3 regions of the Neorhizobium sp. PAMB6716 genome follow, and region 3 is predicted to be linked to each of the others. Evidence: predicted binding sites of a transcription regulator. Region 3 holds the regulator's gene; each other region holds the start of a gene.
What was found. Region 3 encodes PhoB, which activates phosphate uptake and scavenging genes when phosphate is short. Its sites were predicted from a motif close to TGTCATNNANCTGTCAT; they were not measured.
Positions count from the first base shown of each region.

Region 1: the regulator PhoB is predicted to act here: its motif matches at 2,369-2,385, upstream of AC4CWH_RS04230 (BtaA family protein).
Region 2: the regulator PhoB is predicted to act here: its motif matches at 2,472-2,488, upstream of AC4CWH_RS17700 (DUF2794 domain-containing protein).

Region 1 is NZ_CM177835.1:881,717-887,239, reverse strand. Features, by position in the region: gene AC4CWH_RS04240 (transglycosylase SLT domain-containing protein) at 1-897, shown strand, start outside; gene AC4CWH_RS04235 (serine hydrolase domain-containing protein) at 914-2,281, opposite strand; gene AC4CWH_RS04230 (BtaA family protein) at 2,438-3,685, shown strand; gene AC4CWH_RS04225 (class I SAM-dependent methyltransferase) at 3,682-4,365, shown strand; gene AC4CWH_RS04220 (glycoside hydrolase family 25 protein) at 4,568-5,350, shown strand; gene AC4CWH_RS04215 (lytic murein transglycosylase) at 5,495-5,523, shown strand, end outside.
Region 2 is NZ_CM177835.1:3,658,892-3,664,414, reverse strand. Features, by position in the region: gene AC4CWH_RS17715 (ABC transporter permease) at 1-384, shown strand, start outside; gene AC4CWH_RS17710 (Bax inhibitor-1/YccA family protein) at 571-1,314, shown strand; gene AC4CWH_RS17705 (GNAT family N-acetyltransferase) at 1,454-2,011, shown strand; gene AC4CWH_RS17700 (DUF2794 domain-containing protein) at 2,064-2,453, opposite strand; TPP riboswitch at 2,810-2,933, shown strand; gene thiC (phosphomethylpyrimidine synthase ThiC) at 3,022-4,833, shown strand; gene speB (agmatinase) at 4,987-5,523, shown strand, end outside.
Region 3 is NZ_CM177835.1:2,897,594-2,903,116, forward strand. Features, by position in the region: gene AC4CWH_RS14105 (Hsp33 family molecular chaperone) at 1-273, opposite strand, end outside; gene argF (ornithine carbamoyltransferase) at 456-1,373, opposite strand; gene AC4CWH_RS14115 (aspartate aminotransferase family protein) at 1,427-2,623, opposite strand; gene AC4CWH_RS14120 (GcrA family cell cycle regulator) at 3,051-3,602, shown strand; gene phoB (phosphate regulon transcriptional regulator PhoB) at 3,762-4,445, opposite strand; gene phoU (phosphate signaling complex protein PhoU) at 4,472-5,182, opposite strand; gene pstB (phosphate ABC transporter ATP-binding protein PstB) at 5,236-5,523, opposite strand, start outside.

The sequences.
Region 1 (5,523 bases), 1.8 Mb from region 3:
GCTGCGACCGGCGGGCCTGTGGAGGCACCGGCCGGCTCGATCATGACCGTTGCTGAAAAAGGTGGCCGGGTTCACGCCGTGGCGCTTCCGACCGGCCAATCGGCCATTGCCGCGCAAAACGATGCGGTGCGCGCCGCCCTCGCGCAGGCCTCAGAAATGCCCGTGGTGACGCCGGCGCTCGCCGTGGCTCCCACATCGATGCAGACAACGGGCGCCATGGAAGCCATCAATGTGGCCACCACAACGGCCAACACCATGACGGCCCCGGTTGCGGCATCCCCGCTTTCCAGGTCGCGTCAGGATATTTCGCCTGATCTCCAGACCGCCTCCTTGCGCTCGACACAAAAGCCCGAGGAAAAACATCTCGGCATTCCCGCCGACGTCTCGGAAGGCTACGCCGCCATTCCGACGCCGCGTCCGCGCCCTGCCTCGTCCAGCACCTCTTCGATGCTGGCTTATGCATCGCCTGCCCAGCCACTGTCTTCGGTCTCCAACGATTTCTTCCCGCCGGCGCCCGGTGCTCCCGTGCCGGAAACGGCAGAGGCCAGCACGCCCACGCTGAACAAGCTGATCAAGCGTTATGCCGGCATGTATGGCGTGCCGGAATCGCTCGTGCACCGCGTCGTGCATCGCGAAAGCCGCTACGACCCGAAGGCTTACAACAAGCGCGGTTATTTCGGCCTCATGCAGATCAAGTATTCCACGGCAAAGTCGATGGGATATGGCGGCACGCCGGAAGGCCTGCTCGATGCCGAAACCAATCTGAAATACGCCATCAAATACCTGCGTGGCGCCTGGCTGGTGGCCGATAACGAGCCGGATGACGCAATCGGCCTTTATGCCCGTGGCTATTATTACGATGCCAAGCGCAAGGACATGCTCTACGTCCTGAAATAACCGGTATAAGGCGCGGTTACTCCAGCGCCTGCGTTACTGCCTGAACCAGCGCGCCCGGCCGATATCCTGTTGATGCCGGAGACAGGCCGAGACGCACAACCACCAGCCGTTTTGAAGGAATGACTGTGACGCTCTGACCGTCATGGCCTTGCAGCGCAAACTGGTCGTTCGGTACAGCAGCCCCCTCCCCCGCCCTCCGAGACGCAAGCCATGTCTGAATGCGGGAATAACGCCCGCCGGATGTCGCGTTCGCACGCCACATATCCTCGACCAGATCCGCCGGCAGGATGGTGCGGCCCTGCCAGACACCTTTGTCTGGCAGAAGAAGCCCGAAGCGCGCCCAGTCACGCGCCGTCGCATACATGTAGGAACTGCCGGCAAAGGTTCCCGACTCGTCCGGTTCAAACACCGCGCTCCCCATCCCCAGCGGCTCAAACAGCGCCTTGCGCGGATAGGCCAGCGCCTGCTCAGCATTGCCGAGCCGGTCCATCCAGATGCGCGACAGAAGAACGGCCGTACCGGAGGAATAGTTGAACTCCGTGCCGGGTTTCTCGGCAAGGGGCAGGCTTGCGGCAAAGCCGGCCATATCCGGCTCCAGAAACAGCATCCGCGTGACATCCGCCACGGTGCCATAGTCCTCGTTGAAGGCAAGACCGCTTTCCATGCCGAGCAGTTGCGCAACGGTGATTTTTGCGCGCGCGTCGCCCTTCCATGCGGGAAACAGGTTGTTTTCGTCGAGCGAGATGCGCCCATCGCGCACCAGCGTGGCGATGAGGGCGGCATTCACCGTCTTCGTCATCGACCAGCCAAGGAGAGGCGTCTTTGCATCGAAACCCTTGCCGTAGCGCTCTGCGACGATACGACCGTCTTTCACCACCACCACGGCCCGCATACCCGGCCCCGTCAGGTTATCGCGCGACAGGATCTCCGAAATATCCGGGCGCGGCGTCACCGTCTCACCTTTCGGCCAGAGAGCTTGTGGCTCCGTCGACGATTCGCGCGCATCAGCTGCCAGATTGACGGCGGCAAGGCTTTCAGGCTTTGCGCCATCCGCCAGCACGCTGCACCCGAGCCCTCCACGGTACATCGCCGTCACCGGCGCGATGCCGCCGACAAGTGCTGCATGGACAAGGCCCGCATCTCGCTCGACATTCACCCGCATCAGCCGCAGCAGCGGATTACCGGGCGCCTGCACATCTTCAGACAGCACCTCTGCCGGCTCGCGCCCCGCCAGAAACACGTTCGAGCAGACAATCTTTGCCGCATAACCGCTTCCCACCCGCAACAGCGTGGGCGGCGATGCTTGAAGCCAGACGAAACCGGCAACCAGCAACAACGCGACAAAGACGAGGGAAAGTTTTGCAAGACGAAGCACAAGGCGCATCAGATCATTCCTGTTGGCGGCGGCATGCCGTCTCCAGCGCACCGCCAGATGTCAAGCCTGGGGAGCAAGTGCGGCGGCATGAGGACACGTCATGAAACTGTAGCAGCAAGCGGCTACAGCCGTTTGACACTCATGACGAGGCAACGGGAATAGAGCATGGCCGAGATTGCACCGGAAGCCGGATTTCTGAAGAATGGAAAGCTGAAGACTGCACTGCTGCAGCACAAGGCATTGTCAAAGAGCGGGCTTTCCGAACGCCTGTTCGGCCTTTTGTTTTCCGGCCTTGTCTATCCTCAGATCTGGGAGGATCCGGATGTCGACATGGCGGGCATGGCGCTGTCTGAAGGCCACAGCATCGTCACCATCGGCTCCGGCGGCTGCAATATGCTGGCTTACCTCTCCCGCTCGCCGCGCTCCATCGACGTGGTGGATCTCAATCCGCATCATATCGCGCTCAACCGCCTGAAGCTTCAAGCCTTTGCCGCCCTTCCCTCACATGCCGATGTCGTGCGCCTTCTTGCCACGGAAAACGCCGGCACCAACGCGCGCGCCTTCGATCTGTTCATCGCCCCGAAGCTGGATGACAAAACGCGGGCCTACTGGCAGAAGCGCAGCCTCACCGGGCGACGCCGCATTTCCGTCTTCGAGCGCAATATCTACCGCACCGGCCTGCTTGGTCGCTTTATCGCTGTCGGCCACCTTTTGGCGCGGATGCATGGCGTAAACCTCACCGAAATGGCGGCCATGGGCTCGCTGCGCGAACAGCGGCAGTTTTTCGATACCCGCATCGCGCCTCTCTTCGACAAGCCGTTGATTCGCTGGCTGACGAGCGCCAAAAGCTCGCTGTTCGGCCTTGGCATTCCGCCGCAGCAATATGACGAGCTGGCAAGCCTTGCGCCGGATGGCTCGATTGCGCCGGTTCTGCGCCAGCGGCTGGAAAAACTTGCCTGCCATTTTCCGCTGCGTGACAACTATTTCGCCTGGCAGGCGTTTGCCCGCCGCTATGCGCTGCCGCACGAGGGTTCCCTGCCGACCTATCTGAAGGCGGAAAACTACCGCACCATCCGCAACAACGTGTCGCGCGTTGCCGTGCATCATGAAACCTTCACCGACCTTCTGTCGCAAAAGGCCGCCGGCACCGTGGATCGCTATGTGCTTCTGGACGCGCAGGACTGGATGAACGACCGCCAGCTCAACGATCTCTGGGCAGAAATCAGCCGCACCGCCGCACCGGGCGCCCGCGTCATCTTCCGCACCGCGGCCGAAAAGAGCATCATCGAGGGGCGCCTTTCGCCGGCGCTGCGCGACCAGTGGCATTATCTCGAAGCCCGCTCCGGGGAACTGAACCTGCAGGACCGCTCGGCCATCTATGGCGGCTTCCACATCTATGAGAAAGCGGCATGACGGCGCTGGGCGGGACAGGACCAGGGACAAGAACAGGGCCGACATCCGATCACGCTGCCCGCATGGACCGGATGTATCGCTACCAGCGCCATATCTATGACCTGACGCGCAAATATTACCTTCTCGGCCGTGATCGGGCGATCCGCGACCTTGCGGTGCCGAAGGATGGCACGCTTCTGGAAGTGGGCTGCGGCACCGGTCGCAACCTTCTGCTCGCCCACCGCATTTATCCGCGGGCGCATCTTTATGGCCTCGATATCTCCAGCGAGATGCTCGCCACCACCCGCGCCAATTTCCGCGGCAAGGCGGCGGAACCGATGCTGAAGGTGGCAGATGCGACGACGTTTTCGCCCGCCGATTTCGGCACGGATGGTTTCGACCGCATCCTCATTTCCTATGCGCTGTCGATGATCCCCGACTGGCAGGGCGCGCTGACGGCAGCCCTTGGTGCGCTGAAGCCCGGCGGTTCGCTGCACATCGTCGATTTCGGCCAGCAGGAAAACCTGCCCGTCTGGTTTCGCGCATCGCTACAGGCCTGGCTGTCGCGATTTCATGTGACGCCGCGCGCAGACCTTGCCGAAGCGATCGAGGCCCGCCTTGCGCAGTTCGATGCCGACATGATGTTCGAGACAACGGGCCGTGGTTACGCCTGGCATGCGATCGTCCGTCGCCGGAGCTGATGGCGGCCAAGCGCTTGATTTCACGAATTTCTTAGCGCATGATGACGTTGCCGCGCGTCTGAAACGCTGCGCGGCAAATCGTTGGTGCGTAAGGGAATATTTACGCCGACATGGTTATCAGGTCGTTTCGCATCCTTGTTTGCGCCCGGTGATTCGGCGTGGCCGACAAGTGATTCGTCCCCTCGGTCATCACGGAAGCGCCATGCCTCGGCTCATCTTTGCCCTTCTTGCGACTGCCGCCCTTGCCACCGGCTGCACCTCGACAAGTTATGATTTCATGTCGACGGCATCGATCTCCAAGCCGAAATTTAAAGACAGCGACCCGCAGGATTTCGGCGCCAACCATCCGGATCGCCATGAGATCCACGGCATCGACGTGTCCAAGTGGAATGGCGACATCGACTGGCCGACCGTCAAGCGCGGTGGCGTGTCCTTCGTGTTCATCAAGGCAACCGAAGGCAAGGACCGGGTCGATCCGGCTTTCGAGGCAAACTGGCGCAATGCGGCAGCAGCCGGTCTTGCCCACGCGCCCTACCATTTCTACTATTTCTGCTCGAGCGCTGATGAACAGGCGGACTGGTTCATCGCCAATGTGCCGAAGGCCGCCAGCAGCCTGCCGCCGGTGGTCGACGTGGAATGGAACCACACGTCCAAAACCTGCACCACCTGGCCGGCGCCGGAGACCGTGCGGGCGGAGATGAAGCGCTTCATGGACCGGCTGGAAGCCTATTACGGCAAGCGCCCGATCATCTACACATCGGTCGATTTCCACCGCGACAATCTGGTCGGCGCGTTCCAGGACTATCATTTCTGGGTCCGCTCCGTAGCGGCGCACCCCGCCAAGATCTACGAGGCGCGCAAATGGGCCTTCTGGCAATACACGTCCACCGGCATCGTTCCCGGCATCAAGGGCGACACTGATATCAACGTTTTTGCCGGCACGGAAAAGAACTGGCGCAACTGGGTCGCCTCCGTCGGCCCGTAAAACCCATCCGCACTCCCTTTCAGCGTCCGCGAGGCGCCCCTCAGCAACATTCGGAAGCGTCGCCATTGACGCCGCATGGTCTTTGCCCATCTTCCGTCACAAATCTCGCCGACATGGGGCATAAGCCCGCCAGAGGAACCTTTCATGCCCTTGCCTTCCGTTCGCCCGATCTC
Region 2 (5,523 bases), 760 kb from region 3:
GCAACCGCCATTCGTGCGGCCGCAGCCGTTGCCCTTATCGCCTCGGTGCTGGTGCTGGCGGGGGCACTTGCTTCCGGCAACCGGGCGCGAACCCATGATGCGGTGATCCTGAAGACGCTCGGCGGCACACGGCGCATGCTGATGCGCGCCTTTGCTTATGAATACATGATCCTGGGTTTTGCCACGGCCGTCTTTGCGCTGTGTGCCGGAAGCGGTGCGGCCTGGTTCGTTGTGGCCCGCATCATGAAGCTGCCGGCAACCTTCCTGCCTGACGTTGCCATTTTTACACTGATCGCAGCGCTGGTGCTGACGGTTGGCATCGGCCTTGCCGGCACATGGCGGATTCTTGGCCAGAAGGCGGCACCGGTGCTGCGCGAACTTTAAGGGCACAGCCCTTGCACGTCGCCGGGCGGATTAAATTTTCGTCACCTTGCCGAATCGGGCGGCGGGTACTTGAACGAAAAGCCATATGTCCGCATATTTACAACAGGCTTGCTGAGCTTCGCAGCGGCGCCAGAGATGGATACCATCCGGACACCGTAGCAACACCGAAGCTTTGAGAGGACGAATATGTCTGACTATAACTTCCAGAACCGCGCTGCCCAGGCACGTGCGGGTTCTGCCGAAATGATCGACCAGGGCCTTCGCACCTATATGCTGAAGGTCTACAACCTGATGGCGCTTGGTCTTCTGATCACCGGCCTTGCCTCGTTCGGCACCTGGCAGCTTGCTGTCGATAACGGCCAGCTGACGGCTCTTGGTACCGCGCTTTATGCCAGCCCCCTGCGCTGGGTGGTGATGCTGGCGCCGCTCGGAATGGTCTTTTTCCTGAGCTACCGCATCAACAAGATGAGCGTTGCCGCAGCCCAGACCGCCTTCTGGGTCTATGCCGGCCTGATGGGCCTGTCGCTGTCCTCGATCTTCCTGGTCTATACCGGCCAGAGCATCGTGCAGACCTTCTTCGTGACGGCTGCCTCCTTCGGCGCCCTGTCGCTGTACGGCTACACCACGAAGCGTGACCTGACGGCCATGGGCTCGTTCCTGATCATGGGTCTCTTCGGCCTGATCATCGCCTCTGTCGTTAACATCTTCCTTGCTTCGTCGGCCCTGTCCTTTGCGGTTTCGGTGCTCGGCGTGCTGATCTTTGCTGGCCTCACCGCCTATGACACGCAGAAGATCAAGGAAATGTATTTCGATGGCGACGATGCAGCCGTCATGGGCCGCAAGGCGATCATGGGCGCGCTGACGCTCTATCTCGACTTTATCAACCTGTTCATGTTCATGCTGCAGTTCCTGGGCAACCGGAACAACTAAGCAGTCAGCAACAGACAATCGGAAGGCGGCTCTCACGGGCCGCCTTTTTTGTTGCCCGGCAGGGGAAAGACCAGCATCTTGCAACGCGATAGCCGGCATCTTACTGTCGCTCAGTCTTACCAGAACCGGCAGTGTTTTCATGTCCTTGCGCCTGCGCGACGTTACCCTCTCCGACATTTCCGCCATCACCTCCATCTACCGCGACAGCGTGCTGCACGGCACGGCAAGTTATGAACTGGTGGCTCCCGACGAGGCTGAAATGCGCGCGCGTTTCGAGGCGGTGACCGAAAAGGGTTATCCCTATATCGCCGCCGAAGACGAGGCCGGCAGATTGCTCGGTTATGCCTATGCCTCCGCCTTCCGCACCCGCCCTGCTTATCGCTGGCTGGTGGAGGATTCGATCTATCTGGCACCGGAGGCCCGAGGCCGCGGCGTCGGCAAGGCGCTGCTGGCCGAGCTGATCACGCGCTCGACAGCGCTCGGCTTTCGCCAGATGGCAGCCGTCATCGGCGGCGCAAGCCCGGCATCCGTTGCACTTCACACAGCGCTGGGTTTTGCCATGGTTGGCACGATGAAAGGCACCGGTTACAAGCACGGCGCATGGCTGGACACGATCTTCATGCAGCGGGATCTCGGCGAGGGCAACACAAGCGATCCGGACGCCGAGACTTATCCCGGCACGCTGTTCAAGGGCTGATCAGCACCAGTCTCCCATCGGGCAGTACCCTGCCCTGCCTACGCGAAAAAAATCAATCGACGAGCTTCAGCACCTTGTCGAACACTTTCAGCACCTGCGGCAGCTCATGGCCGCGCTTCAGGATCATGCCATGGGTGTTGAGGACGCTGAACGCACCCTGTTTTCCGGCAAGCTTCGGGTTCTTCTCGATGCGGTAAAGCGGCATTTCGCCCGAACGCTTGAAGATCGAAAACACCGCCTTGTCCTTGAGGTGATCGATCGCATAATCCTTCCACTCACCCTCTCCGACCATGCGGCCGTAGATACGCAGGATCGCATCCAGCTCACGCCGGTGGAAGGTGATGGGGATCGGATCGCTGTTCTGGCGGTACTGGTTAAGTTCAACGACCACGGCCCCTTCAGGGGTGCGGTCGCGTCCGTAAACATCTGGCTGATCGGTCATCAATGCTCCCAACGCCATGTAACACTGGAATGACAGTGTGCCTCAGCCGGCGAAAAAATCAACCCGACTGCGCGCAAATGGCAGAAGCACCTCGCGCTGCCGCTGCCCCGACAATTCTCCTTTTCTGCCCGATTTCGGACAAAACCCTGCCGAAATTGGTGCGCAAGTTCACACTCGACAGTTGGCGCGGTGCGCCATTTGGCCCGGCTGGACGTGTTGACCTTACCCCCAGCCCCCCAACATCTTCGGCCGGGCCTCCCCTCCTCCCCCAAGAACGATCGAGCCGCACGCACCCGAAGGCATAGAGGCCTTACGGCTGTGTGTTGACATGCCGACGATCTTTGCCGACACTCCCTCGCATTCACCAGGGGGGTCCCGCCAAGGGGCTGAGATACTGCTGGGCTTTTAAAAAAGCAGCGCAGTGACCCGTTGAACCTGATCCAGTTCATACTGGCGTAGGGACGGTGCGCGCTGCAGATGCCACAAATCCTGTCTTGCAGGATCGCGGCAGGCGTTTCTCCATCTTTCCGGCTGACATGACTGGGTCTCCAACCCTTGGAGCCTCACGATGAACATTGCCCGACCTTTTCCCACCCCCGAAGTCACCACCGGCCCGCTGCCGGCTTCGACCAAGATCCACCTTGCCGGAGACCTCTATCCCGATCTGCGCGTGCCGCTGCGCCAGATCGCACTACACCCGACAGCCGGGGAACCGCCGGTCCATGTCTATGATGCCTCCGGGCCTTACACTGATCCATCGGCCACCATCGCCATCGATGCCGGTCTCACGCGCCCGCGACACGACTGGCTTTTGGCGCGCGGCGATGTGGAAGCTTACGAGGGCCGCCCGGTGAGTGCAGCCGACAACGGTTTTGTGAGCGGCGACAGGCTGACGCCGGAATTTCCCGTGCGCCACGCTCCCCTGCGGGCGCGCGACGGCAAGGCTGTCACCCAGCTTGCCTATGCCCGCGCCGGCATCATCACGCCGGAAATGGAATTTGTTGCCATCCGGGAAAACCTTGGCCGCAAGGCAGCACAGGAAGCGCTGGTCCGCGATGGCGAAAGCTATGGCGCCCATATTCCAGACCATGTCACGCCGGAATTCGTGCGTGCCGAAGTGGCAGCGGGTCGCGCGATCATTCCCGCCAATATCAACCACCCGGAACTGGAGCCGATGGTGATCGGCCGCAATTTCCTCGTCAAGATCAACGCCAATATCGGCAATTCCGCGGTCACCTCGTCCATGGCGGAGGAGGTGGAAAAGATGGTCTGGGCCATCCGCTGGGGCGCCGATACGGTGATGGACCTGTCGACCGGGCGCAACATCCACAATATCCGCGACTGGATCATCCGCAATGCGCCCGTGCCGATCGGCACCGTGCCGCTCTATCAGGCGCTGGAAAAGGTCGGCGGCATTGCCGAGGACCTGAGCTGGGAGGTCTATCGCGACACGCTGATCGAACAGGCCGAACAGGGCGTCGATTATTTCACCATCCATGCCGGCGTGCGGCTTTCCTATATCCATCTAACCGTCAACCGCGTCACCGGCATCGTCTCGCGCGGCGGCTCGATCATGGCCAAGTGGTGCCTGCACCATCACAAGGAGAGTTTTCTCTACGAGCATTTTGACGAGATCTGCGACATCGCCCGCGCCTATGACGTGTCGTTTTCGCTGGGCGACGGCCTGCGCCCGGGATCGATTGCCGATGCCAATGATGCCGCACAATTTGCCGAACTTGAAACGCTCGGCGAACTAACCCAGATCGCCTGGAAAAAGGACTGCCAGGTGATGATCGAAGGCCCGGGCCATGTGCCGATGCACAAGATCAAGGAAAACATGGACAAGCAGCTGAAAACCTGCGGCGAGGCGCCCTTCTATACGCTGGGACCGCTGACCACCGATATCGCGCCGGGTTACGATCACATCACGTCTGCCATCGGGGCCGCGATGATCGGCTGGTTCGGCACCGCCATGCTGTGTTACGTCACGCCAAAAGAGCATCTGGGCCTTCCCGACCGCAATGACGTGAAGGTCGGCGTTATCACCTACAAGATCGCAGCCCATGCCGCTGATCTCGCCAAGGGACATCCGGCAGCGCAATTGCGCGATGATGCGCTGTCGCGCGCGCGCTTCGAGTTTCGCTGGGAGGACCAGTTCAACCTCTCGCTCGATCCGGAAACGGCGCGCTCCATGCATGACGAGACCTTGCCGAAGGAGGCGCACAAGGTGGCGCATTTCTGCTCCATGTGCGGCCCGAAATTCTGCTCCATGCGCATTTCCCACGATATCCGGGCCGAGGCGCAGAAGGAGGGGCTGGAGGCGATGGCCGCGAAATATCGCGAAGGCGGCGATCTCTACATGCCTGTTGTTGCCGACTAGCGGCCCGCTGCCCGGGCGGGGCGGCGCCTGTGCTTCGACACGGTAGACAGCATATGTCGCGTTGCAGCATTTACAGCCGCCTCCGCCTCTGCTCCATTGAAGGCGGGCAATCTTTCGCCCGCCTTCATCCTGATTGCATTGGAGCCGTCCCCCGTGAGTGCGCAATTCCACCAACCTGTCGATGCCGCCGAAGTGCCGCGTTTTGCCGGCCACTCCACCTTCATGCGCCTGCCGGCGGTGACTTCTGCGGATGGTCTCGATATTGCGCTGGTCGGTATTCCCTGGGATGGCGGCACGACGAACCGGGCCGGCGCCCGCCATGGGCCGCGCGAGGTGCGCAACCAGTCAAGCCTCATTCGCCGCGTGCATCACGTCTCCGGCGTCGAGCCGTTTTCCATCGCCAATGTCGCCGATGTCGGTGATGTCTCGGTCAACCCCATCGACCTCATGGATGGTCTTACCCGCATCGAAGCCGGCATTGCCGCCATTGTGGCAGCCGGCGCGCTACCGCTTGCCGTCGGTGGCGATCACCTGACGACGCTGCCGGTGCTGCGGGCGGTCGCCAAAACCCGCCCGGTCGGCCTCATTCATTTCGATGCCCATACCGATACCAATGACAGCTATTTCGGCGGCAATCGGTACACCCACGGCACGCCCTTCCGCCGCGCCATCGAGGAAGGCCTGCTGGAT
Region 3 (5,523 bases):
AACCAGCAGATCGACGGGACCATCCCCCTTCGTCTGCACGGTAAAACGGCCGTCGAATTTCAGCGATGTGCCGATCAGCGCCGTGAGGACGATGGCTTCGGCGAGCAGCCGGGCAACCGGTGCCGGATAATCGTGACGACCGAGAATGGTGTTCAGAAGCGGCCCGAGCTGTACGGCGCGGCCGCGCACATCCAGTCCCTCGACCTGGAACGGGATAACGCGGTCATCGCCCGCCAGATTAAGTTCACTCACGTCCACTACAGCTTCTGCCATGACTTACTCCTTCGCGCCGGAGCACCCATTTCGCACATAAGGCGGCCGAGCGGAACCGCTGACCGGGCAAAGAGGCCGACGATGTATCTTGAAACGCCCGAACCGGCAGGGGTGCGGGCGCGATTGGAAAGCCGACAGATGGGGTGGCCCGACCGTCAAATCAAGCCGCTCGCCCAAAAGCGTCAGACGGCGCCAAAACACCAGGCCAGGATCGACTTCTGCGCATGCAGGCGGTTTTCCGCCTCATCGAACACGACGGACTGCGGACCGTCGATCACCTCGTCGGTCACCTCTTCGCCGCGATGCGCCGGCAGGCAGTGCATGAACAGTGCATCGGCATTGGCGCGCTGCATCAGCTGGCTGTTGACCTGGTATGGCTGGAAGACATTGTGGCCGCGCGCCTTGTGTTCCTGGTTCATCGAGATCCAGGTATCGGTCACCACCATGTCGGCGCCATCGACGGCACGTTCGGCATCATGGAACAGCTTGACGTCGCCGCCATTGTTGCGCGCCCAGTTGAGATATTTGTCGGAGGGTTCAGAACCCAGCGGCACGGCCATGTTCATCTGGTAGCCGAAACGGGCAGCGCCTTCCACGAAGGAATGCAGCACGTTATTGCCATCGCCTGTCCAGGCGAAGGTCTTGCCCGCCACCGGCCCGCGATGTTCCTCGAAGGTCAGGAGGTCGGCCATGATCTGGCAGGGATGCGTTTCGTCGGTGAGACCGTTGATCACAGGCACTGTCGCGTGCTCTGCAAGCTCCAGCAGGCGCGTGTGGTCGGTCGTGCGGATCATGATGGCATCGACATAACGCGACAGAACCTTGGCGGTATCGCCAATGGTTTCGGCACGCCCGAGCTGCATTTCCGTGCCCGACAAAAACAGCGTTTCGCCGCCCAGCTGGCGCATGCCGACATCAAACGAGACGCGGGTGCGCGTAGACGGCTTTTCAAAAATCATCGCCAGCATCTTGCCGGCCAGCGGCTTGTCCGCCGTGCCGGCCTTGGTGGCCTGCTTGCGGGTGCGGGCGTCATCGAGAATGGTGCGCAGCTCCCCGGACGAAACGGCCGAGAGATCGAGAAAATGCTTAGGTGATGCCATGGTCCAATCCATCGGGGCGCCGTCCGGCGGCCCTTGCGTTACGAAAGAGCCCGTCAGGCCGTTTTCTTCAACTGTTCGCGGCTGAGCTTTTCGGCCGCACGCTCGATGCGCGCAATGCCCTCACGGGCCTCTTCCGCCGTCACCACCAGCGGCGGCAGCAGACGAATAACGTTATCGCCGGCGGGAACGCCCAACAGATGTTCCTCGCGCATGGCCAGCGCCAGTTCGCCGGCGGGCACGCGGGCTTTCACGCCCAGCATCAGGCCTTCACCGCGGATTTCCTCGATCACATCGGGGAAACGGTCCTTGAGCGAGGCAAGGCCCTGGCGGAAAACCAGCGCCACGTCGCGCACATTGTCGAGGAAGCCATCGGCCAGCACCACGTCGAGCACGGCATTGCCGACAGCCATGGCGAGCGGATTGCCGCCATAGGTCGTGCCGTGAACGCCGGGCTTCATGCCGGAGGCGGCCTCGGCGGTGGCAAGGCAGGCGCCGAAGGGAAAACCGCCGCCGATGCCCTTGGCCACGGCCATGATATCGGGGGTAATGCCGGTTGCCTCATAGGCAAAAAATTTGCCGGTACGACCAACGCCGGACTGCACCTCGTCAAACATCAAAAGGATGCCGTTGTCGTCGCAGATCTGGCGCAGTTCACGCAGGAATTCCTTCGAGACCACACGGATGCCGCCCTCGCCCTGGATTGGCTCGATCAGCAGCGCTGCGGTGTTTTCGGTGATGGCCGCCTTCAGCGCGTCCATGTCGTCAAACGGCACCTGGTCGAAACCGGGCGCCTTGGGCCCAAAACCTTCCATGTATTTTTCCTGGCCGCCGGCAGCGATCGTCGCAATCGTGCGGCCATGGAAGGCGCCTTCGAAGGTGATGATGTGGAATTTTTCCGGGTGGCCCTTGGAATAATGGTAACGACGCGCCGTCTTGATAGCGCATTCCAGCGCTTCCGCACCGGAATTGGTGAAGAACACCTTGTCGGCAAAGGTCGCCTCGGTCAGGCGGCGGGCAAGCCGTTCCTGCTCGGGAATTTCATAGAGATTGGACAGGTGCCAGACCTTGTCGGCCTGGTCCTTCAGCGCCGCGACCAGATGCGGATTGGAATGGCCGCAGGAGGTCACGGCAACGCCTGCGCCGAAATCGAGATATCGCTCGCCCGTTTCCGTCACGAGCCAGACGCCCTCGCCGCGCACGAAACGCAGCGGAGCCCGTGCAAAGGTGTCGAAAAGTGCGGCTTCAGCCATGGCGACATCACTCCTTGGGCAACGATAATCCCTTGTGGCGGCACGGCCGCCGGAATTCAAACCAGAAACTAAAAATGCCGCCTTAAGCGGCGGCTGGCGCACTATCGGCATTTCAGGATCAACTGTCAACAAATCGCTTGAATTTCAGGGGATTTCCGCTGCGTGAGGCTGGCTTGCGCGAAGCTTTTGCGCTGTGACAAAAAAGACTCGCCTTAAAAGCAAGTTGGGGAAAACCCTGAAATCGATTCGCCGCGATTCCGCCGACTCTTGTCAGCGAGTCCCGGGGTCGATAGGTTAAAGATCAATTACTAGACTGCATGCGGCGGAACTAGTCACCAAGCACATATATATGGTATGTCCGGCAGGAAATCTTCCCGCCGGCAGGTGAGCGATTCTGTCCGCACAGCCCCTACGGCGGAGAGATGGCATGAACTGGACGGACGAGCGCGTCGAGAGACTAAAGCGGCTTTGGGCCGAAGGCCTGAGCGCAAGCCAGATCGCAACACAGCTGGGCGGCGTCAGCCGCAACGCCGTGATCGGCAAGGTACACCGTCTCAACCTGCCAGGCCGCGTCAAGGCCGGCGGCACGCAGGCAACGGCGCGCACCGCGCCCAAGCGCACCACCTCTGCTCCGCGCGCGCCGAACTTTGCGGCCCGCACCACGACCAATCCTGCCCGTACCACGCCCCATGCGGTTGGTGTTGCCGTGGTAGCGCCGGAAGTCGAGGCCGTACAGCCGACGGAATTCCGCGCCCCGAGCAATGTCGTGGTGCCGATGTCGCGTAAGCTTTCGCTGACGGACCTGACGGAACGCACCTGCAAGTGGCCGATGGGCGATCCCCTGAAGGACGACTTCCACTTCTGTGGTTCGGATTCTGCCGATACCTCGCCCTACTGCAAATATCACGCTCGCCTCGCCTACCAGCCGGTCAACGAGCGCCGCAAAGCTGCCAACATCTCGGCTGCCGCCCGCGCCTGAAATCGTCTTCGAGCGCTTGCCGCTCAGCAATCTGAAAACGGGCCTCGCGCCCGTTTTTTTGTGCCTGGAGACACTTTGAAAAAAGCCGACAGAAAGAACGCCCGAAGCACAAGCCGCCGGGCGTCAAAACCGTGTCTCATCAGAAGTGACGAACGCGCGTTAAGCTTCCATCGAATATCCGGCGCCGCGCACGGTGCGGATCACATCCTGCATGTTGGAAAAGTTGAGTGCCTTGCGCAGGCGCCCGACATGCACGTCGACGGTGCGTTCATCCACGTAGATATCATGGCCCCAGACGCCATCGAGCAGTTGCGAGCGCGAATAGACGCGGCCCGGCGAGGCCATCAGAAATTCCAGGAGGCGGAATTCCGTTGGCCCAAGCCGCACTTCACGGCTTTTGCGGTGAACGCGGTGTGTCTCGCGGTCCAGCTCGATATCGCCGCAGCGCAGAACGCTGGAGAGAACCTCCGGGCGGGCACGCCGCAGCATGGCCTTCACCCGTGCCATCAGTTCCGGCGTCGAGAACGGCTTGACGACGTAATCGTCGGCACCGGTGGCAAGGCCGCGCACCCTCTCGCTTTCCTCACCGCGTGCCGTCAGCATGATGATCGGCAGCCGTTCGGTTTCTGGACGCATGCGTAAGCGCCGGCAAAGCTCGATGCCCGATACGCCCGGCAGCATCCAGTCGAGGATCAACAGATCCGGCAACCGCTCCTGGAGGCGGATTTCCGCCTCGTCTCCGCGCAGGATCGTCTCGACCTCGTAGCCTTCGGCCTCGAGATTATAGCGCAGGAGGACGCTGAGAGCTTCCTCGTCCTCCACAACCGCAATTTTGGGCAGCATGGTTCAGGCACTCCGTCAGTATGGCCTTACTCGGCCACAGCACCAAGCGTGTTGGACGTATCGTCCTTGGGGCGCTCGCCTTCAGGCTGGGCACCTGTTGCGATGTAATAGATGGTCTCGGCGATGTTGGTGGCATGGTCACCGATGCGCTCGATGTTCTTGGCGCAGAACAGAAGATGCGTGCAGCTGGTGATGTTGCGCGGATCTTCCATCATGTAGGTCAACAGCTCGCGAAACAGCGAGGTGTACATCGCGTCGATTTCCTCGTCGCGCTGGCGGATGGCTTCGGCCTTCTGCACGGAACGGCTGGAAAACACGTCCAGCACTTCCTTCAGCTGCACCAGCGCAAGCTCCGACAGGTGTTCCAGGCCACGGGCAAGCTTGCGCGGCACGCCGGTGCCCTGCACGGCGATGACGCGCTTGGCGGTGTTCTTGCCAAGGTCGCCGACGCGCTCCAGATCGGCAGCGATCCTGAGCGTGCCGATGATTTCGCGCAGGTCCGCAGCCATCGGCTGGCGCTTGGCGATGGTGATGATCGCCTTTTCCTGGATCTCGCGCTCGGCGTGATCGAGGATCACGTCGTCGGAGATGACCTTCTGGGCAAGCGCGCCATCGGAATTGACCAGGGCGCGCACGGCATCGCCGCACATCTGCTCGGCAAGGCCGCCCATTTCGGAAATCCGGCGGTTCAGATATTTCAGGTCTTCGTCATAGGCCGAAAGGATGTGCGAAGGCATATTTGGCGTCCTCGGATAGGGGTGTCAGCGCAAGGGCATGGGTGTAACGGCAATCAGCCGAAGCGGCCCATGATGTAGTCCTGCGTACGCTGATCATCCGGGTTGGTGAACATCTTGTCCGTATCGTTCTCCTCGACCAGCTGGCCGAGATGGAACATGGCGGTGCGCTGCGACACGCGGGCCGCCTGCTGCATCGAGTGGGTGACGATGACGATGGTGTAATTGCTGCGAAGTTCGTGGATCAGCTCTTCCACCTTGGCCGTTGCGATCGGATCGAGCGCCGAGCAGGGCTCGTCCATCAGGATGACCTCAGGCGAAACGGCAATGGCGCGGGCAATGCA